DNA from 4 places in the Variovorax restrictus genome. Region 1 is predicted to be linked to each of the others. Evidence: predicted binding sites of a transcription regulator. Region 1 holds the regulator's gene; each other region holds the start of a gene.
The links. The regulator sigma-54, encoded in region 1, starts transcription at its own class of promoters, with help from an activator protein. The targets are predictions, from matches to a motif close to TGGCANGNAANCTGCTTT.

Region 1 (5,409 bases):
GCATCTGCTCGGTGCTGACGGCCTGGGGTGGCGACGAGGCCGCGCTGAAGGCGGTCGACCTGTCGGCGCTCGAGAGCCCGGCCGCGCAGGCGCTGATGCTGATGCTGGCGAAGTACCCCGAGATGCTCACCGCCGCCGCCAAGGATTTCGCGCCGCACGACGTGACCTTCTACCTGCGCGAGCTGGCCGCCAGCTACCACAGCTACTACGACGCCGAACGCATCCTGGTCGACGACGAGGCGGTGAAAAAGGCGCGCCTGGCGCTGGTCGCCGCCACCGCGCAGGTGCTGCACAATGGCCTCGCGATCCTCGGCGTGAGCGCGCCGCGCAAGATGTGATGACCTTCTTTCCCTCACCATGAAAACAAGACAACGCGGCAACACGGTCATCGGCCTGATCATCGGCATCGTCCTCGGCCTGGGCGTGGCGCTCGGCATCGCGGTCTACGTCACCAAGGTGCCGATTCCGTTCATGACCAAGACCCAGCGCGGCGGCGCCGAGCAGGACGAGGCCGAGGCCCGCAAGAACCGTGACTGGAACCCCAACGCACCGCTCGCCGGCAAGCCGTCGGCGCGCACCCCGCCCGAGCAGCCCGCCTCGGTCGGCCCGCTGAACCCGGCCGCGCCCGCCAGCCCGGTGCCGGCCGTGGTCGCGCCCGACGCGCGCAGCGCCGCCGCCTCGGCCGCCCGCGCCCGCCCCGACACCAGCGTGCCGGCGGCGTCGTCCGACCCGCTGGGCGACCTGGCGCGTGCGCGTGCCGGCATCACCGCGCCGGCCACCACCACTGCCGCGGCCGACGGCGCCGACCCCTTCGTGTACTTCGTGCAGGCCGGGGCCTTCCGCAGCAACGACGATGCCGAGGCACAACGCGCCAAGCTGTCGCTGATGGGCGTCGAGGCGCGCGTCACCGAGCGCGAGCAGGCCGGTCGCACCGTCTACCGCGTGCGCGCGGGCCCCTTCAACAAGAAGGACGACGCCGACCGTCTGAAGTCGCGGCTCGACAGCGGCGGCCTCGAATCCAACCTCGTGCGCGTCCAGCGCTGAGCGCCGCACAGGGCGTGACCGAATCGGCGTCCTCGGGCGCCCATCCCTGGCTGCGGGAACTCCGCAGCCGCTGCCCGGCTCTGTCAGCCGCACAGGAGAAATTTTGATGACCATGAACCGCCGTGACTTTTCGCTGACCGCTGCCTCCCTCGGGCTGCTCCCCCTCGCCGCCACCGGCGTGCACGCCCAGGCCCGCACGCCGAAGGCCGGCACCGACTACATCGTGCTGGGCAAGCGCGCGCCGGTCGACACGCCTGCCGGCAAGGTCGAAGTGGTCGAGTTCTTCTCGTACAACTGCCCGCACTGCGCGGCCTTCGAGCCGCGCCTGGACTCATGGGTCAAGAAGCTGCCGGCCGACGTGGTGTTCAAGCGGATCCCGGTGCCGTTCGTGGGCAACGACACCGAAGCGAAGCAGCGCCTCTACTACACGCTGGAAGCCATGGGCAAGGTCGACTCCTTCCAGATGAAGCTGTTCCAGGCCATCCACCAGCAGCGCCAGCCGCTGGTCGGCGATGCCGCGATCCTGGCCTGGGCCGAGAAGCAGCCCGATCTGGACGGCAAGAAGTTCGCGGACCTGTTCAAGTCCTTCTCGGTGGCCGGCAAGGCCAAGCGCGCCACCCAGCTCACCAGCGACTACCAGGTGGCCGGCGTGCCGGCGCTGGGTGTGGCGGGCCGCTGGTACGTGGACGGCGACACCGCCGGTTCGCTCGACCGCGCCCTCGAGGTGGTCAGCCTGCTGACCGCCGAAGCGCGAAAAGGCTGAGCCTGCGGCCGTTCGACCCGGCCGTGCCACCTTCTCAAAGCCCGCCTTGGCGGGCTTTTTCGTCCGGGCGACCGGATGCACTGGTCCGGCGCATACAATCGTCGAGCAAGTTTCGTGCCTTTATGACACTTCGATCCCACACTCCCTTCTCCTCCCTCCTGCGCGCCGGCTTTGCCGCGCTGCTGCTCGCCGTCGCTACCGTGCCGGCGCTGGCCGAAAGGGCCGACCGCACCAAGCCCATGAACATCGAGGCCGATGCCATGCGCTACGACGACCTGAAGCAGACCAGCGTGTTCACCGGCAACGTGGTGGTGACCAAGGGCACCATCATCATCCGCGGTGCGCGCATCGACGTGCGCCAGGACCCGGAGGGCTACCAGTACGGCGTGGTCACCGCCGCGCCCGGCAAGCTGGCCTACTACAAGCAGAAGCGCGACTCCGGCGTCGACGAATGGACCGAGGGCGAGTCGGAGGTGATCGAGTACGACAGCCGCGCTGACAACGTCAAGTTCATCCGCCGCGCCATCATGCGGCGGCTGATCGGCGCCAAGGTCAACGACGAGACAACGGGTGCCCTGATCGTCTACGACCAGAGCAACGACACCTTCACCGTGAATGGCGCGCCGCTGCCGCCGGGCGCCAGCGTGGCGACCGGCGACAAGGGCAGCCGTGTGCGCGCCATCCTGACGCCCAAGTCAGCCGGTGCGGATGCCGCCCAGCCGAGTGCACCCGCCGCGCCGGCACCCGGCCGCGGCCTGCGCCCGAGCACCACGCTCGGCGGAGAAGCGCGCCCGTGAACGACCGCGTGGACATGGCGAAGCAGGCCGTCCCGGCCGGTGCCGGTGCGGTCGAAGGCAGCCGGCTCCAGGTGCGCGGTCTGCAGAAGCGCTACGGCAGCCGACAAGTCGTCAAGAACGTCTCGCTCGACGTGCAGAAGGGCGAAGTCGTCGGTCTGCTCGGGCCCAATGGCGCCGGCAAGACGACCTCGTTCTACATGATCGTGGGCCTGGTGCGGGCCGACGCCGGCGAGATCAGCATCGACGGCGAGCCGATCGCGCACATGCCGATCCACCGCCGCGCCCGCATGGGCCTGAGCTACCTGCCGCAGGAGGCCTCGATCTTCCGCAAGCTGAGCGTGCAAGAGAACGTGCGCGCGGTGCTCGAGCTCCAGCGCGAGCCCGATGACAAGGGCCGCATGGTGCCGCTGTCGAAGAAGCGCACCGACGATCGCCTGAACGAGCTGCTGTCGGACCTGCGCGTCGAGCACCTGCGCGATTCGCCGGCGCTGGCGCTGTCGGGCGGCGAACGCCGCCGCGTCGAGATCGCCCGCGCCCTGGCCACGCAGCCGCGCTTCATCCTGCTGGACGAGCCCTTCGCCGGCATCGACCCGATCGCCGTGATCGAGATCCAGCGCATCGTCAGCTTCCTCAAGAGCCGCGGCATCGGCGTGCTCATCACCGACCACAACGTGCGTGAGACGCTGGGCATCTGCGATCACGCGTTCATCATCAGCGACGGGCAAGTGCTGGCACAAGGCACGCCTTCGGAGATCGTCGACAACGCCGAGGTACGCCGCGTGTACCTGGGCGAACACTTCCGCATGTAAGGGGAGGACGGAACTCTCCATGAAGCAGGGCCTGTCGCTGCGCGTTTCGCAGCATCTCGCGCTCACGCCCCAGTTGCAGCAGTCGATCCGGCTGCTGCAACTGTCCACGCTCGAACTGAGCCAGGAAGTGGAGCAGATGCTCGACGAGAACCCGTTTCTCGAGCGCACCGCCGAAGAGGCCGCCCGTGAGGAGTTCGGCGTCGACGCCGCCGATGCACCGCCACCGCGTGACGACGACTTTTCGCCCGGGCCCGCCGCCACCAGCGACAGCACCACCAGCACGACCGAGGCCGACACCCCGGCGGTCGACGCGACCGAAGCCACGCCCGACTGGGAAGGCGACGGCACCGTCGACATGGCGCCCGACGACAGCGAATGGGGCGGCGACGCGCCTCCGCGCGCCAACAACCTGGGCGACGACGATCGCGCCGACGCCACCGAGCTGGCGCGCAGCCAGGAATCGCTGCAGTCGCATCTGCACCGCCAGGCGCTGAGCCTGCGCCTGAACGAGAGCGACCAGGCCGCGCTGCGCTTCCTGATCGAGTCGCTCAACGACGACGGCTACCTCGAAGAGTCGCTGCCCGCCCTGGCCTCGGGCCTGGCCGGCGACGACAACGACGAGTTCGACGGCCTGGTGCACCACTTCCAGGTGGCGCTCGGCCTGCTGCAGAGCCTGGAGCCGGTCGGCGTGGGCGCGCGCGACCTCGGCGAATGCCTGGCCATCCAGCTGAAGGCGCTGGCCCGTGCGAACGAAAGTGCCGAAGAGGCGCAGATTCGCAAGACCGCCATCGCGATCTGCAAGCAGCCGATGGAGCTGCTCGCGCGGCGCGACTTCAAGCGCCTGGCCACGCTCACCCGCAGCAACGAGGAAGAGGTGCGCAGCGCGCTGCAATTGATCGCCACGCTCGAGCCCAAGCCGGGTCGGCGCTTCGTCGACGTGGAGCGCAACGTCGTGATCCCCGACGTGATCGTCACGCGCATCGGCACTGGCACCAACATCAAGTTCCGCGTGATGCTCAATCCCGACGTGATGCCGCGCCTGCGGGTGCACGACATCTACGCCGGCGCGCTCAAGCAGCACAAGGGCGAGGGCAGCCAGGCGCTGTCGCAGCGTCTGCAGGAGGCGCGCTGGTTCATCAAGAACATCCAGCAGCGCTTCGACACCATCCTGCGCGTGAGCAATGCCATCGTCGACCGGCAGAAGAGCTTCTTCGTGCACGGCGAGCTGGCCATGCGGCCGCTGGTGCTGCGCGAGATCGCCGACGAACTCGGGCTGCACGAATCCACCATCAGCCGCGTGACCACGGCGAAGTACATGTCGACGCCCTATGGCACGGTCGAGCTGAAGTACTTCTTCGGCTCCGCGCTGGGCACCGAGACCGGCGGCAACGCGTCCAGCACTGCGGTGCGCGCGCTCATCAAGCAGTTCGTCGGCTCCGAGAGCATCAAGAAGCCGCTGTCGGACAGCCAGATCTCCGAGATGCTGAAAGAGCAGGGCATCGAATGCGCCCGGCGCACCGTGGCCAAGTACCGCGAGGCGCTGCGCATCGCGCCGGCCAATCTGCGCAAGGCGCTGTAAGCAAGTCCGTTCATGAACCAGCTCCATCTTTTCCTGCCTTGCGCCGCCGGCGTCGAGGACTTTCTTGCGCAAGAAGTGCACGGCCTCACCGGCCTGGCCGGCGACGACCTGATGGCCTCGCGTGGCGGCGTCTTCGTGCGCGGTTCGTGGCGCGACGCCATGAAGCTCAACCTGTACAGCCGCCTCGCGCAGCGCGTGCTGATCGAACTGGCGCACGCGCCGTACCGCAGCGAGAACGACCTCTACGCCATCGCCAGCGGCGTGGCGTGGGAGATCTGGTTCACGCCGAAGCAGACCTTCAAGATCGAGACCACGGCGCAGCACAGCCCGCTGCAGAGCCTGAACTTCGCCACGCTGCGCATCAAGGACGCCATCGCCGACCGTTTCCGCGCCAAGGCCGGCGGCGTGCGGCCGAGC
Region 2 (5,409 bases), on a different contig from region 1:
GGTGTTCACGGTGCCCGGCATCAGGCCGGTCTCCAGCGACAAGAGGCTGATGGCCGCCTCGACGATGCCGGCGGCACCGAGCGTATGGCCGGTGAAGCCCTTGGTCGAGCTGGCGTGCGTGCTTTCGGGGAAGCGCCGTGTGACCAGCGCGCCTTCGACCTCGTCGTTCTTCGTGCTGGCCGTGCCGTGCATGTTGATGTAGTCGATCGCGTCGGTCGTGAGGCCGGCGCGGGCCAGCGCGTCGTCGAGCGCGCGCTCGGCGCCCAGGCCCTGCGGGTGCGGCGTCGACATGTGGTGCGCATCGCTTGCCTCGCCGTAGCCCAGCAGGTAGAGCCCGTCGGCTTGGGTGGCCGCGGCGCGTTCCACCAGCGCGAAGCCGGCGGCCTCGCCCAGGCTGATGCCGTCGCGCGTGGCATCGAAGGGTTTGCAAGGGTTGGGCGACACCAGCTCCAGCGAGTTGAAGCCGTACAGCACGCTGCCGCAGAGCGTGTCGACGCCGCCGACCACGGCCGCATCGATCAGCCCCAGGCGGATCAGCCGCTCGGCCGATGCGAACACCTTGCCGCTCGACGAGCAGGCGGTGGAGATCGTCTCCGACGGGCCTTCGAGCCCCAGCGCCGCCTGCACGAACATGCCCAGCGAGTGCGGCGTGTGCACCAGCGGACGGTCCTGCCCGGGCGGGAACCGGCCGTCGGCGGTCAGGTGCGTGTACGAATCCTCGGTCTCGCCGATGCTGGACGTCGAGGTGCCCAGGATCACCGCGATGCGCGACGGCCCGTACTTGGCGCGCGCCGTGGCCACCGCGTCCATGAAGCCGTCGGCCTGCAGGCCCATCCAGGCCAGCCGGTTGTTGCGGCAGTCCCAGGCGGCCAGCGATTCGGGGAGCTGCACGTCTTCGACCCCCGCCACGCGGCCGATCCAGGTCGCGAGGCGCGCGCCGCTGGCGGGCATGTCGCCGAAGTCGTTGGCCCGCAGGCCGCTGCGCGAGGTTTCGAGGGCGTCGAGCAGCGACGCCTTGCCCACGCCGACGGCCGAAGTCGCGGTGTAGGCGCTGATCTGGAGGGGGGGGATGCGGGACGGCACGGTGGTGAGAAAGAAGTGGCGAAGCGCGAACAATGCCACAGACTAGCAGCCGTCTGCCGGCCACCACGTCGGCCGGCACCCCGCAATCGCAGGGGCTTAGCGCTGGCCGCGCGCCGCCAGTGTCACCAGCACCAGCACCGGGACGCCCAGCAGCGCCGTGCCCACGAAGAAGGGGACGTAGCCGTAGGCATCGACGAACACACCCGAATACCCCGCCAGGAACTTGGGCAGCAGCAGCATCAGCGAGCTGAACAGCGCGTACTGCGTGGCCGAGTAGCTGATGTTCGTCAGGCTCGACAGGTAGGCGATGAAGGCGGCCGACGCGATGCCGCCGGCCAGGTTGTCGGCCGACACCACGAGCACCAGCATCGTCATGTCGTGGCCGTGGGCGGCGAGCCAGGCGAAGAGCAGGTTGCTGGCGGCGCTGAGCACCGCGCCCAGCATCAGCACGCGCATCACGCCGAAGCGCATCGACAGGATGCCGCCCACGAAGGCGCCGACCAGCGTCATCACCACGCCGAACACCTTGCTGACCGCCGCGACCTCTTCCTTGCTGAAGCCCATGTCGACGTAGAAGGGGTTGGCCATGATGCCCATCACCACGTCGCTGATGCGGTAGATGGCGATCAGCGACAGGATCAGCACCGCCTGCCACTTGTAGCGGCGGATGAAGTCGGCGAAGGGCTCGACCAGCACGTTCTTCAGCCACTCGGCGGCATTGCGCGCCTGGGGCATCACGCGCTGGGCGGGCTCCGACGACAGCAGTACCGTGAGCACGCCGACCGCCATCGAGGCGGCCATCACCAGGTAGGCGGCCTTCCAGCCGGCGTTCTGGTAGCCGGCGGCGCCGGTGATCTCGGTCCACGCGGCGATCGACAGCACGCCGGCGCCGGCCCAGATCATCGCCAGGCGGTAGCCCGTCTGGTAGGCGGCGGCGAGCGCGGCCTGCTTGCGGGTTTCGGCCGATTCGATGCGGAAGGCGTCCAGCGCGATGTCCTGCGTGGCAGAGCCGAAGGCCACCAGCAACGCGCACCACACCAGTGGTGCCAGCCCGCCGCGCGGGTCGGCCATCGCCATGCCGACCAGCCCGCCGATCACCAGTGCCTGCGCTAGCAGCAGCCAGCTGCGGCGGCGGCCCATGCGCCGCGTGAGCAGCGGGATGGGCAGCCGGTCGACCAGCGGTGCCCACGCCCACTTGAAGGCGTAGACCAGGCCGACCCAGCTCAGGTAGCCGATCTCGCTGCGCGTCACGCCGGCTTCGCGCAGCCGGAAGCTGAGCGTGCCCAGCACGAGCAGCAGCGGCAGGCCCGCCGAGAAGCCCAGCGCCAGCATGCGCAGCGTCGCGGGCTCGAGGTACACCTTGAGTGCGTCGCGCCACGACAGCGGCGCTTCGGTCAGGGCAGGGGGGGAGGCTTCGGCAGCCGAGGATGGGGGCATTGAGCGGGCGATCGGGGTGGCTGCTTATTATTCCCGCATGTGCACACGCTGCGAATCTTCCATCGGTCTCTGGCCCGCGCGCCGGACTTTCCTGGCTTTGGCGGCGGCTGCCGCCGTAACGCCCGCGTTGGCGCAGGTCGAAGTGGGCAAGGCCTCGGTCGCGCGCAACCTGGTGCCCGCCGACAGCATCGAGCAGGCCGGCGTGCAGCAGTACGACGAGTTGCTGAAGCAGGCCAAGGCCAAGGGCGCGCTGGCGCCCGACAGCCACCCGCAGCTGCAGCGGCTGCGCACCATCTCCGCGCGCCTCATCCCCTTCGTCGGGCCCTGGAACGCGCGCGCCGCGCAGTGGAAATGGCAGGTCAACCTGATTGGCAGCCAGCAGATCAACGCCTTCTGCCTGCCGGGCGGCAAGATCGCCTTCTACACCGGCATCCTCGACCAGCTCAAGCTCAGCGACGACGAGGTCGCGATGGTGATGGGCCACGAGATGGCGCACGCCCTGCGCGAACACGCCCGCGCGCGCCTGGCCAAGAGCGCGGGCACCGGCGCGGCGCTGTCGATCACGGCACAGCTGCTCGGCCTGGGCGAGATGGGCAACATGGCGGCGCGCGCCGGCACGGAACTGCTGTCGCTCAAGTTCAGCCGCGGCGACGAGACCGACGCCGACCTGGTCGGCCTCGAACTCGCGGCCCGGGCCGGCTACGACCCGCGCGCCTCGGTGTCGCTCTGGAAGAAGATGGCCGCCGCCTCGAAGAACCAGGGCGGGCTGAGCTTCCTCTCGACGCACCCCAGCGGCACCGACCGCATCCGCATCCTCGAAGCCAACATCGGCAAGGTGGATGGGTTGTACCGGGCGGCGAAGCGCGGCTGAGCCTGCGCCCCTCCCTCCTTTCCTGACGCACCGAATCCGACCGGCCGGGGCTCTCTGAGCGCCGGCCGGCGTTGGCACGCCGCTTGCATCTCGTCATGTACACAAGACAGGATGCTTGATGATGGTGCATGCAAGGACTTCGCAGCCGACCGATGACCGGCAATTTGCCGACCCCGGTGCCGCTGCCTGGATCACGCGGATCGACCCGCCGATTGCCGCCTCGGGCGGCGCGGCCAATGGCCCGCTGGCCGGGCTGCGCTTTGCGGTCAAGGACAACATCGACGTGGCCGGCCTGCCGACCACTGCGGCCTGCCCGGCTTTCGCCCGCGAGCCGGCGAACCACGCCCAGGTGGTGCAGCGCCTGCTCGACGCCGGTGCGGTGCTGGTTGGCAAGACCAACCTCGACCAGTTCGCCTGCGGGCTGAACGGCACGCGCTCGCCCTACGGCGCGGTGCCCAACAGCTTCGACGCGCGCTATGTGTCGGGCGGTTCCAGCTCCGGCTCGGCGCGGGTGGTGGCGACGGGCGAGGTCGACTTCGCGCTCGGCACCGACACGGCAGGCTCGGGCCGCGTGCCCGCGGGGCTCAACAACATCGTCGGCCTCAAGCCCAGCAAGGGCTTGATCAGCACCCGCGGCGTGCTGCCGGCGGCGCAGAGCGTCGACTGCGTGTCGATCTTCGCGCGCACGGTCGAACTCGCGGCGCGCGTGCTGAGCGTCGCCATGGGGCACGACGCGTACGACCCGTATTCGCGTGCGCTGACGCCGATCACCACGCCATTGCCCTCGCGCCTGCGCATCGGTGTGCCATCGACGCTCGAATTCTTCGGCGATGCCGATTCCGCCGCGGCCTTCGAGCGTTCGCTCGCGCAGGTCGAAGCACTGGGCGCCACGCGCGTGCTGATCGACTACGCCCCGCTCGCCGAAGCCGCCGCGCTGCTCTACGACAGTGCACTGGTGGCCGAGCGCTACGCCGCGGTGCGCCCCTTCTTCGACGCGCACGAAGACGACGTGATCGAGCCGGTGCGCAGCATCCTGGCCAAGGGCCGAAGCTACAGCGCCGCCGATTTCGTCGACGCACAGACCCGGCTGCGCGCGCTGGCGCAGCAGGCCGCGCCGATGTGGAAAGACATCGACCTCCTGGTGGTGCCGACCTCGCCCACGCACTACACGATCGAGGCCATGCAGGCCGACCCGGTCGCGCTCAACCAGCACCTCGGCGCGTACACCAACTTCGTCAACCTGCTCGACTACGCGGCGCTCTCGGTGCCGACCTGCCTGCGCAGCGATGGTCTGCCTTTCGGTCTGACGCTGATCGGCCCGTGTGCCAGCGACTTCCAGCTGGCCGAGCTCGGCCAACGGCTGCACCACGCGAGCGGGCTCACGCTCGGTGCGACCGGCGCACGCATGGCGGAACCCACCGCGCTGCCGGTACTCAAGCCCGCCGCCACCGTGAAGGTCGCCGTGGTCGGCGCTCACCTGTCGGGCATGCCCCTGAACGGCCAGCTCACCGAGCGCGGCGCCACGCTGCTGCGCGAGACGCTGACCGCCCCGCAGTACCGCCTCTACGCCTTGCCCGGCACCGTGCCGCCCAAGCCCGGCATGGTGCGCGTGCCGGCCGGCGGGGCCTCGCTCATCGTCGAGGTGTGGGAGATGCCCGCGACCGCCTACGGGTCCTTCGTCGCGCTCATTCCCGCACCGCTGGGCATCGGCACGCTGACGCTGGACGACGGCAGCCCCGTGCAGGGCTTCGTCTGCGAATCGATCGCGCTCGACGGTGCCGAAGACATCACGCACCACGGCGGCTGGCGCCGCTACATCGCCTCGCGTCAAGCCGCGCTCGCCTGAGCGCAGCTCGCCCGGTTTTCTTTCGCATCAACCTTTCGCTTCAACCTTCGCAGGAGTCGGACCCATGGGATCTCAAGACAAGTCTTTCGCGGCGGTCGCCGCCACGCCATCGCGCCGCCATGTGCTGCAGGCCGGTGCCGCCGGCATCGCCGCGCTCGCCGCGCCCTCGCTG
Region 3 (5,409 bases), on a different contig from region 1:
AGCATCGCGCCGCTGGCTGCCGCGGCGCCGAGCAGCGGCTTCATCAATGTACTGATCGAGTCCAGCGAAGATGGCGTGGTGCGCGCCGCGCCCCTGCTCGCGCGCTACGACGGCGACGCGGCCACGCCGGGCTTCTACGAATCCCTCGCCCTGGCCGTCTATCGCCTGGCGCACGGCAAGCCGCCGGTTCGACCGGCGTTCACGCAGAACGCCCTGAAGAATTCGCCCGTTCTGCTCGAGGCGATCGTGGTCGGCGGCACAGCGGGGTCGCCGTTGCGCGTGCCTGTCGACCAGAGCGCCAGCCTGCTCGTGCCCTACCGTGGGCCCGGCGGCGCGCGGGGCGGGTCGTTCCGCTATGTGGCCGCGGCGGACGTGCTGGCCGGCAAACTCGCGCCCGCCGAGCTCCGGAAAAAGATCGTCCTGGTCGGCGCGACGGCGCCCGGCCTGCAAGACCTGCGTGCCACCCCGGTCGGCGCCGCCTTCCCTGGCGTGGAAGTGCATGCCAACATCATCTCCGGCCTGCTCGACGGGCGGCTGCCCTTCGTGCCCGACTACGCCCCCGGCTACGACGTGCTGGTGCTGCTCGTCGCCGGGCTCACGCTCGCCTTCGGCATGTCGATGCTGCCGGCCTCGCGCGCGGTGCTGCTCGGCGCGGCCGTCGGCACCGCGGTGGTCGGCTTGAACGCCGTGCTGTTCGCCAGCTTCGGCCTGGTGCTGCCCCTGGCGGTCGCGCTGATGATGGTGGCGATGGCCTTCCTGCTCAACATGAGCTGGGGCTACTTCGTCGAGGCGCGCGCCCGGCGCAGCCTGGCACGGCTCTTCGGCACCTACGTGCCGCCGCAGCTGGTCGACGAGATGCTCGCGCGCCCCGAGCGCTACAGCATGCGGGCCGAGAGCAAGGAGCTCACGGTGATGTTCTGCGACATGCGCGGCTTCACGCAGCTGTCTGAAACGATGGCGCCGACCGAGCTGCAGGCCTTTCTCAACGCCGTGTTCAGCCGTCTGACCGAAATCATCAGCCACCACCGCGGCACCGTCGACAAATACATGGGCGATTGCGTCATGGCCTTCTGGGGGGCGCCGGTCGACACGCCGCACCATGCCACCCTGGCCGTGCAGGCCGCCATCGAGATGGTCGCGGCCGTGCAGGAGATCAACCTCAGCCACCGCGCAACAGGTGGCCCGCAGATCAGCGTGGGCATCGGCCTGAACACCGGCGTCATGAGCGTGGGCGACATGGGCTCCGCCGTGCGCCGCAGCTACACAGTCGTCGGCGACGCCGTGAACCTGGCGGCACGGCTCGAAAGCCTCAGCGGCCACTACGGCGCGCAGATTCTGGCGGCTGAAACCACCCGGAAGGCCGTGCCGACCTATGTCTGGCAGGAACTCGACCGGGTCTACGTTCGCGGCAAGGCCCGTGCCGTGGCCATCTTCACGCCGGTCGGGCGGGCCGGGGACGTGGGGGTGGCCAAGCGGGCCCAGCTCGAACGCTGGGCGTTGGTGCTTTCGGCCTACCGCGCGCAGCAATGGGCGGAAGGGCAGACGCTGTTGGCCCCCCTGCTGGCCGGCGATACGAAAAAATTTCTTTACCAGCTTTATGCGAAGCGTTTAGCCTCCATGGCATTGCAGCCCAAAGACCCGGCCTGGGACGGCGCAATTCGCTTCGACACCAAGTAAACGAGGGTCTTCCACAATGCAGGTCCGTGTGCTCGGCTGTTCTGGCGCCATCGCCAAAGATTGCCGCACGACATCGTTTCTGGTCGACGACGACCTCCTCGTCGACGCCGGCACCGGCGTCGGCGACCTCACGCTCGAGCAGATGGCCAGCATCGACGACGTGCTGCTCACCCATTCGCACCTCGACCACATCGCGGCCCTGCCGCTGATGATCGACGCCATCGCGTCGCGCCGCGTGCAGCCCCTGCGCGTGCACGCGCTGCGCGCCACCATCGAGGCCCTGCGCGCCCACGTCTTCAACAACGTCATCTGGCCCGACTTCGCGAGCATTCCGAGCCGCGAGGCACCCTTCGTCAGCTTCCACGACATCGCCGTCGGCCAGACCCTGCAACTCGGCAGCCGCCGCGCCAAGGCCATCGAGGTGCTGCCCGCCGTCCACACCGTGCCGGCCTGCGGCTACGCCGTGCGCTGCGCGCAAAGCCAGGGCCCGCACTGGGTCTTCAGCGGCGACACGGAGCGCAACCCGCCCTTCTGGGACCGCGTGAACGCCCTCGACGTGGCCATGCTCGTCATCGAAACCGCCTTCAGCGACCGCGAAAAGGCCCTGGCCCAGCGCAGCCTGCACCTGTCGCCCGCCAGCCTGGTCGACGAACTGGCCCACATCGCCCCCGGCCGCCAGTACCCGATCTACATCACCCACACCAAGCCCGCCGAAACCGAGGAAATCATGAGCCAGATCGGCGCCATCACGGCCGACTGGCAACTGCGTGGCGTAGAGCAGCACGACATCCGCTGGCTGCAGACGGCGAGCGTGCTGACTATCTGAGGGCCTCGGGCGTCTACCCGCCCGCTCATCGCCTCCCCAAACCGTTCGGGCTGAGCCTGTCGAAGCCGCGCCCCGGACGTCTGTCCGCGACCTGCGAGGTCTGCCGGCATCGACACTTTCGGCAGGCCTGACAGGATTTGTCAGGGCATGACGCCATCAAACAACGCGATCTGTCACATCATGTAAACGAAACGTGACAGAGTCCACGGCGATCAAGGCCTGAGGTGATTCCATCCGGTTGGCACGGTAGCTGCGGTGCGTAGACCGCACCGGGGAGGGTCCCGGGCCCATCAACCAACCTGGAGTTAGAAATGAACCGTCGTTCCATCGCACGCAACGTGCAAAAGGGTTTCACCCTGATCGAGTTGATGATCGTCGTGGCGATCATCGGTATCTTGGCTGCTGTGGCGCTGCCGGCTTATCAGGATTACACGATCCGCGCCAAGGTGACCGAAGCCATTTTGGCCGGCTCTTCTTGCCGCACCAGCATCACCGAGACGGTGCAAAGCGCAGTTGGTTCAACCCTGCCGGCCGCTGGCGCATGGGGTTGTGAATCTTCGACCGCACCCACTAAGTATGTAGCCTCCGTGGCGACCACGGACGCTGGCGTTGTGACAATCACGACCGCTGCCGCAACTGACCTCAAGGATGCCGCCAGCAAGACGATCTCCATGACGCCGTATTCCGATGCATCCGCAGCGCTGACCAACACCGACTCCGGCAAAACCATCTTCAAATGGGTCTGCGGCCCGGGCGTTTCAGGTACCGCAATGAACCCCAAGTATCTGCCTGGCTCGTGCCGCGGTCAGTAATATAAGTACTCCTAAACAAAGTACCCACTTGAAAAAAGGCCCTACGGGGCCTTTTTAACTTACTGCTCCCGCATCATGCATCCATGGATTCAGCGCGCACAGTGGCTTTCGCTTTACGCATTAAATGCATTAGTGTGCTTCTTGGCTGGAAAGGACTACAACTGGGATCTGCTCAACTATCACTTCTACGGGCCGGATCTTTTGCTGCGGGCGCGCTGGACGCAAGACTATTTTGCGGCCAGTATTCAGTCTTACTTGAACCCAATCGCATATGTGCCATTCTACCTAATGGTTCGCTGGGACTGGCCAGCAATTCTGATTGGCTTGGTACTATCGACCATCCATTTCTTGAATATTCTAATCATCGGAAGCATTGCGCACAAAATTCTTGAGAGATATGAGGCTCAGAGGGCCCAACTGGTCGCATTGTCTTGCTTGCTGGCAATTTCAGCACCACTCTACCTCCAAGCCAATGGATCAACATTCAACGATCCTATCGGTTCAATTTTCGTTCTGCTAGCGCTCAGAATATTGCTTTCCTCGAACGCTGAGCGCTCCAGGCAACTGTTCCTAGTCGGATTGTGCACTGGCGTTGCAATCGGGATCAAGCTAACAAGCGGCATATTCGGCTTAGCATTTATCCTCGTTATAGCAGCCGACCTCTTGTCTGGCCAACGCAGTACTGCCGCACACATGGCGCGGCTTACCCTAGCGTACAGCCTCGGGGGAGCACTTGGATTCGCCATTGTGCACGGATATTGGTCCGCACTTCTTATTCAACACTTCGGAAGCCCGGTTTTTCCATTTTTCAATGGCGTATTTCGATCCGAGGAGTTTGGTCTCACCAATATTCGAGATCTAAGATTCTTGGGAAGTGGAGTTTTGGGGCTTCTGCGCCTTCCCTTTGACATGCTGCAAGTCCAAAGCTGGATCTATATTGAAGCCCCGTCGCCTGACATTCGCCCCTTGGCGCTTATATTTTCGACCGCATTTTTCATCTGCGTATATATTTGGCGAAAGCTTCCGAGCCATGGCGCAATGCGAAGCGCGGCGAGTGGGGCCATTTACTCCGCAACTCGCTCGTCGTCGAGAGCCATATGGATCGTCTGCGCTTTTTCAATGTTCTCTTTTGTGATCTGGGGGATTACCTCACGAATCGGGCGATACGCATTCCCCCTCTGGCTACTACTCGGCCCAATTTTGGCACTTGCCACAGCAGCGCTAGCAATTCCCAAGCTGGCCCGCGTTTTTCTCACGCTCGTTCTGTGCGCACAAATTTACCTAAATTTGCATCACGGTACCGATAGATTGGCGCCCGTAACCTGGGGGACAACATGGTTCGACTTTCAGCTTCCGCAAGAAATTATCCGAAATCCCGCAGGAATAATATCAACCGACACAATGTCTTTCTCGGCCATAGTTCCGTCTATCCACGAGCATTCTTCTATGGCCACCATCATGGGAATGCACACGATGCCCAACGGGCGCGATACGCCAAAACAGCTTCAACATATGATTGATAATTACAAGGGCAACTTGTACATCATGTATGCAGTAGGCCAATACGGAAAGGGAAAAGAAGCCGAAATCTCGAAAAATCGCCTGGGGATATTGAACGATAAAATAGGCCCGTATGGGCTTGCGATTTCGAGCGACCAGTGCTCGTTTGGAGATCTGGCATTCAACAGAAAATCATCAAACTTCTCAACGGTGCCGTACGTTGCCGAAGGATTCCGCCTTGCATTCTGCAAGTTAAAATCGCTTTCGGAATCCGAAAAGCTGGCGTCGGCGCGGCTGAGCAAACAACATGATGACCTGTTTAATGCAATCGAGGACCAATGCCCAGGGACATTTTCACCAAAGAGAGTGGTGACAATACATCACAGCAATGAGTTTGTTAGATCCTATTTCAACACGGCGACAGGCCTTTACACAGATCACGGTGCGGTATATATGACCGGATACAGGGTCCTATTTCCGACTTTCATCACCACGCTCAAAAACCCGACGCTTTCGTCCCTTGTATGTCCTCCGCTTCCTGCACAACGCTACTTGAAATAGTCGGCCTGCATCGATAAAGCAAAGCATCAAAGG
Region 4 (5,409 bases), on a different contig from region 1:
CTGCCAGATCAGACCGGCCTTGCTGTTCATCTCGTCCACGACACCGGCTGCGGTGTAGGCGTCCGGGCCCATCCAGAACCAGACCATGTGCGCCAGCGGCGTGTAGCTGAAGGTGAACCAGATGACCATGAACACCAGCACGCCGGAGAACTTGGCGCGTTCGGCGAAGGCACCGACGATCAGGCAGCAGGTGATGCCGGCGAAGGTCGCCTGGAAGGCAGCGAACAGCAGCTCGGGGATGTAGACGCCCTTGCTGAACGTGGCCGCCGGTGCGAAGGTGCCCGCGGCCGCGTCGAACACGCCCTTCATGAAGAGCCGGTCGAAGCCGCCGATGAAGGCATTCCCCTCGGTGAATGCGAGGCTGTAGCCGTAGATGAGCCACAGCACCACGATCATGGAGAAGGTGACCATCACCTGCATCAGCACCGACAGCATGTTCTTGCTGCGGACCAGGCCGCCGTAGAACAGCGCGAGGCCAGGGATGGTCATCATGATGACCAGCAGCGTGGACAGCATCATCCAGCTGGTGTCGCCCTTGTTGAACGACGGAGCGGCAGCGGCAGGCGCGGCAGCTTCCGCAGCGGGTGCAGCAGCAGCGGGTGCGGCGGCCGGTGCGGCAGCAGGCGTCGCGGCCGCAGGCGTCGCGGCGGAAGGCGCAGCGGCCGACGTGGCCCCGGCTTCCTGGGCGTTCGGCGTCGGGGTCTGGGCGAAACCGGTCACGCCGGCAGTGAGCACGCTCAAGCCGAGCGCGAGTGAGACAAGCAGTTTTTTCATGTCGATTGTTCTTTCGTGCCTCGATGCGAGATCAGAGAGCCTCGCGGCCGGTTTCACCGGTGCGGATGCGCACCACTTGTTCCAGGTTGTAGACAAAGATCTTGCCGTCGCCGATCTTGCCGGTGCGGGCCGCGCCCTCGACCGCCTCGATCACCCGCTCGACCAGCTCGTCGGCCACAGCCGCTTCGATCTTGACCTTCGGCAGGAAGTCGACCACGTACTCCGCGCCGCGGTAGAGCTCGGTATGGCCTTTCTGGCGACCGAAGCCCTTGACTTCCGTCACGGTGATCCCCTGGACACCGATCGTCGACAGCGCCTCGCGCACCTCGTCGAGCTTGAATGGTTTGATGATGGCTGTGACCAGCTTCATGGCGTTTCTCCTAGAGATGAAATGGATCGGCGCGGCAACATGGGCCGCGCCTTTGTTCTTTAGAGCGTCTTGCTGAGCGTGACGATGCCGCGGGCCTTGTTCACGAAGCCGTAGAAGTCCTTCTTGTTCGCGCCCTGCACACCGCCGTAGAGCGCCAGGCCGCTGCCGAAGTCGTACGACACGCCCAGCGCGTAGTCGACGTAGTTCGGGATGCCGGGGACGTTGTCTTTGATGCCGCCGTTGAAGCGCGTGTAGCCCACCGCCGCCTTCAGCGTCAGCGAGGGCGCGACTTCCTGCGCGAAGGCCAGGTTCAGGTAGCCGGTGTTGCGGCCCTTGTAGCCGGAGCCCGCGTCCTCGCCGGCCCAGGCGAAGTAATCCTTGGAGATCGTGTGCGAGTACTTCAGGGTCAGCGGGCCGAAGCTGCCGGCGCCGTAGAGCTCGGTGGTGTTGGCGCCCTTGGCACCCGGGTAGATGTAGGTCAGCGCGCCCACGTCCCAGTTCACACCGCCGGCGGCGAACTTGTAGCCGCCGTAGATGTCGCTCTCGATGCTGTTGCCCGACAGCCAGTTGACGCTGGAGTTCCAGTTGCCGACGTACCAGCCGCTCTCGCCGAAGGCGTAGTCGAAGCCGCCCTGAATGGCGGGCTTGACGGCGCGCGTGCGGCCGGTGTCCTGGTCCTGGCCGCGGAACTTGTAATTGCTCGTGAGTGCAACGTTGCCCGTGAGCTGTGCGCTCGCGAACATCGGCAGGGTGGCAAGGGCGACCACGGCCAAGGCCTGGGCAGTTTTACGGTGCATCATCGATTTGGCTCCTGTGCAGGATTTGAGATAGGGGGAAACCTGTCAAAGCAGGGAGCGTGCCAAACTGCTCGCGTTGTGAACGCATCGGCCAGCGCAACGGCCTGTCACGGCTTGAAACGTTGCCAAAATTGTTTCAAACCGTGGGCGCGCACCAATGTGTGCGTTGTCTCGGCGGACATACAAGATTGCACCGATTTGGTGAAAGGGAGAGGAATGAGTCTGTCTTTGGTGCAAAGTCGCGCCCTGCTCGGGCTCGAAGCGGCCGCTGTCACGGTCGAGGTGCATCTGGCCAACGGGCTGCCCAGCTTCACGCTGGTGGGTCTGGCCGATGTGGAAGTCAAGGAAGCCCGCGAGCGCGTCCGTTCGGCGATCCACAACGCGGGGCTGGAATTTCCGAGCAACAAGCGCATCACGGTCAACCTCGCGCCGGCTGACCTTCCCAAGGATTCCGGCCGTTTCGACCTGCCGATCGCCCTGGGCATCCTCGCTGCCAGTGGCCAGATCGACCCCGAACGCCTGGCCGGACACGAGTTTGCAGGTGAGCTCTCACTCTCCGGCCATCTCCGGCCGGTGCGTGGTGCGTTGGCGATGGCGCTCGCGCTCCACACCCGCGGCGTGGCGACGCGGTTGGTGCTGCCGGCCGACAGCGCGCAGGAGGCGGCGCTGGTGCCCGACGCCGTGGTCTATGGCGCGCAGCACCTGCTCGACGTGGTCGGGCAGTTCCTGCACCAGCCGGCTGGCTCACCCGAGGCGCCGCCGGCCGCCGGCTGGACCCGCGTCGCCGCGCGACCCGCCGCACCGCCGGCGCCCTACGCCGACCTCGCTGACGTGAAGGGCCACGCCGGCATCAAGCGCGCGCTGGAAATCGCGGCGGCCGGCCAGCATGGGCTGCTGATGGTGGGCCCGCCGGGCTCGGGCAAGTCGATGCTGGCCCAGCGCTTCGCCGGGTTGCTGCCGCCGATGACGGTCGAGGAAGCGCTGGAGAGCGCCGCCATCGCCAGCCTCGGCGGACGCTTCACGCTGGAGCGCTGGATGGTGCGGCCGACCGCATCGCCGCACCACACGGCCAGCGCCGTGGCGCTGGTCGGGGGCGGATCGCCGCCACGGCCGGGCGAGATTTCGCTGGCGCACCAAGGGGTTCTTTTTTTGGATGAGTTCCCCGAGTTCGCCCGCGCCGCCCTCGAAGCCCTGCGCGAGCCACTGGAGACCGGCACGATCACCATCTCGCGCGCGGCGCGCCGGGCCGAGTTCCCCGCGCGCTTCCAGCTCATCGCGGCCATGAACCCGTGCCCCTGCGGCCACCTCGGCTCCGCCCTCAAGGCCTGCCGCTGCACGCCCGACCAGGTGGCCCGCTACCAGGGCAAGCTGAGCGGCCCGCTGCTCGACCGCATCGACCTGCACGTGGAGGTGCCGGCGATCGCGCCGCGGCAACTGCTCGACGCCGCGCCGGGCGAATCGACCGCCGACATCCGTGCACGCGTCGTCGCGGCCCGCGAACGCGCCATCGCCCGCCAAGGCACGGCGAACCAGGCGCTGGCGGGCGCGGCGATCGACCGCCATGCGGCGCTGGAGCCGGCCGCGCTCGGCTTCCTGCACACCGCCGCCGCGCGGCTGGGCTGGTCGGCACGCAGCACGCACCGGGCCCTGAAGGTGGCGCGCACCATTGCCGACCTGGCGGCCACCGAAACCGTGCAGCAGGTGCACGTGGCCGAGGCGGTGCAGTACCGGCGCGCGCTGCGCTGAAGGGGTCGCGCCGGGTTCCCTGCCACTGTTGGCTTTTCGGCAAACACTGCGTTCGCAAAGCCACCGCGCCTGCAACGACCGGCTGCGCGACCATCGCTCCATGGCCGCGCACAGGGCGCGGCCCCTCCCTCAAACCCAGGAGAACCCATGAGCACCCCCCTCGACCGCAAGATCGCCTTCATCACCGGCGGCAACCGCGGCATCGGCTTCGAAACCGCGCGTCAGCTCGGCGCCCTCGGCATCCTGCCGGTGATCGGCGCCCGCAGCGCCGAAGCCGGCCGCGACGCCGTCGCGCAGCTGCGCGAGGCAGGCATCGAGGCCGAATCGATCGTCTTCGACGTGACCGACGACGCGGACCACCGCCGCGCCTTCGACTTCTTCCAGAAAAGGGCCGGGCGCCTCGACATCCTGGTCAACAACGCCGGCGTGTACCTCGAGGGCGAACCTGGTGGCGCGCCGCGCTACCTGCCCTCGACCGTGCCCGACAAAGTGCTGCGCGGCACCTTCGACGCGAACTTCTTCGCGCCGATCGCCGTGACGCAGGCGCTGCTGCCGCTGCTGCGCCTGGCACCGGCCGGCCGCATCGTCAACCTGTCGAGCATCCTCGGCTCGCTGACGCTGCACAGCGACCCCGCCTCGCCGATCTACGACGCCAAAGTGACCGCCTACAACGCCTCGAAGACGGCACTCAACGCGTACACGGTGCACCTGGCCTATGAACTCAAGGGCAGCAGTACCAAAGTCAATTCGGCCCACCCCGGCTGGGTGCAGACCGCCATGGGCGGCAGCAGCGCGCCGATGAACGTGGTCGACGGTGCCAAGACGAGCGTGCAGCTGGCGACGCTGCCGGCCGACGGCCCCAGCGGCGGCTTCTTCCATCTGGGCGAGCCGCTGCCCTGGTGAGAACGTTCGGGCTCAGAGCAGCCCGCGGTGCGCGAGGTTGCGCATCAGCGCGGTGATGCCGAAGCGCCAGCGGGGCGCCTGGTCGGCGTGCACCACGCGGTTGACCAGCGCGCCGAGTTCAGGCGCCGAGATGCGCACCTGATCGCCCACCACATGGGTGAAGCCCTGGCCGGGGCCGTGGCGGTCTTGCGTCGGCGCGAACATGGTGCCGAGAAAGAGCATCAGCCCGTCGGGGTAGTCGTGGTGCTGGTTGATGGCCTGGCCCACCAGGTCCAACGGATCGCGGCTGATCTTCGCGAGCGAACTCGAACCCTCCATCGTGAAGCCCTCCGGCCCCGTAACCTGCAGGCCGACCGTGATGCGCCGCACGTCGTCGATGCCGAAGCCGGCGTCGAACAGGCGGATGAAGGGGCCGATGGCGCACGAGGCGTTGTTGTCCTTGGCCTTGCCCAAGAGCAGCGCGCTGCGGCCTTCGAAGTCGCGCAGGTTCACGTCGTTGCCCAGCGCCGCGCCGAGCGTCTGGCCGCGGCTGTTGACGGCCAGCACCACCTCCGGCTCGGGGTTGTTCCACACCGAGCCCGAATGGATGCCGACGTCGGCACCCATGCCCACGGCCGCGAGCACCGGCGCCTTGGTGAAGATCTCGGCGTCGGGCCCGATGCCGACCTCCAGGTACTGGGACCACGCGCCCTGCGCGATCAGCACCTCTTTCACGCGCGCCGCCTCGGGCGAGCCGGGCACGATGTCCGCCAAGTTGTCGCCGAGCACCTCGCCGATGGCCTGGCGCGTGGCCTGGGCACGCGACGCATCGCCGCGCGC

Region 2: a site for sigma-54 is predicted at 3,464-3,481, ahead of atzF (allophanate hydrolase). Genes of this name have one in related genera too.
Region 3: a site for sigma-54 is predicted at 2,743-2,760, ahead of ACSFA0_RS02075 (pilin). Genes of this name have one in related genera too.
Region 4: a site for sigma-54 is predicted at 1,989-2,006, ahead of ACSFA0_RS00555 (TorF family putative porin). Genes of this name have one in related genera too.

What each region holds. Positions count from the first base shown of each region.
Region 1 covers NZ_JBPJZH010000004.1:12,573-17,981, reverse strand. The annotation lists gene argS (arginine--tRNA ligase) at 1-338, shown strand, start outside; gene ACSFA0_RS21055 (SPOR domain-containing protein) at 358-1,044, shown strand; gene ACSFA0_RS21050 (thiol:disulfide interchange protein DsbA/DsbL) at 1,157-1,807, shown strand; gene lptA (lipopolysaccharide transport periplasmic protein LptA) at 1,930-2,604, shown strand; gene lptB (LPS export ABC transporter ATP-binding protein) at 2,619-3,413, shown strand; gene ACSFA0_RS21035 (RNA polymerase factor sigma-54) at 3,433-4,992, shown strand; gene ACSFA0_RS21030 (THUMP domain-containing class I SAM-dependent RNA methyltransferase) at 5,005-5,409, shown strand, end outside.
Region 2 covers NZ_JBPJZH010000001.1:75,698-81,106, reverse strand. The annotation lists gene ACSFA0_RS00395 (beta-ketoacyl-[acyl-carrier-protein] synthase family protein) at 1-1,083, opposite strand, end outside; gene ACSFA0_RS00390 (AmpG family muropeptide MFS transporter) at 1,180-2,520, opposite strand; gene ACSFA0_RS00385 (M48 family metallopeptidase) at 2,558-3,391, shown strand; gene atzF (allophanate hydrolase) at 3,510-5,237, shown strand; gene ACSFA0_RS00375 (ABC transporter substrate-binding protein) at 5,302-5,409, shown strand, end outside.
Region 3 covers NZ_JBPJZH010000001.1:432,505-437,913, reverse strand. The annotation lists gene ACSFA0_RS02085 (CHASE2 domain-containing protein) at 1-1,677, shown strand, start outside; gene ACSFA0_RS02080 (3',5'-cyclic-nucleotide phosphodiesterase) at 1,694-2,503, shown strand; gene ACSFA0_RS02075 (pilin) at 2,815-3,315, shown strand; gene ACSFA0_RS02070 (hypothetical protein) at 3,391-5,376, shown strand.
Region 4 covers NZ_JBPJZH010000001.1:111,579-116,987, forward strand. The annotation lists gene ACSFA0_RS00545 (ammonium transporter) at 1-774, opposite strand, end outside; gene glnK (P-II family nitrogen regulator) at 806-1,144, opposite strand; gene ACSFA0_RS00555 (TorF family putative porin) at 1,204-1,944, opposite strand; gene ACSFA0_RS00560 (YifB family Mg chelatase-like AAA ATPase) at 2,158-3,687, shown strand; gene ACSFA0_RS00565 (SDR family oxidoreductase) at 3,835-4,590, shown strand; gene ACSFA0_RS00570 (fumarylacetoacetate hydrolase family protein) at 4,603-5,409, opposite strand, start outside.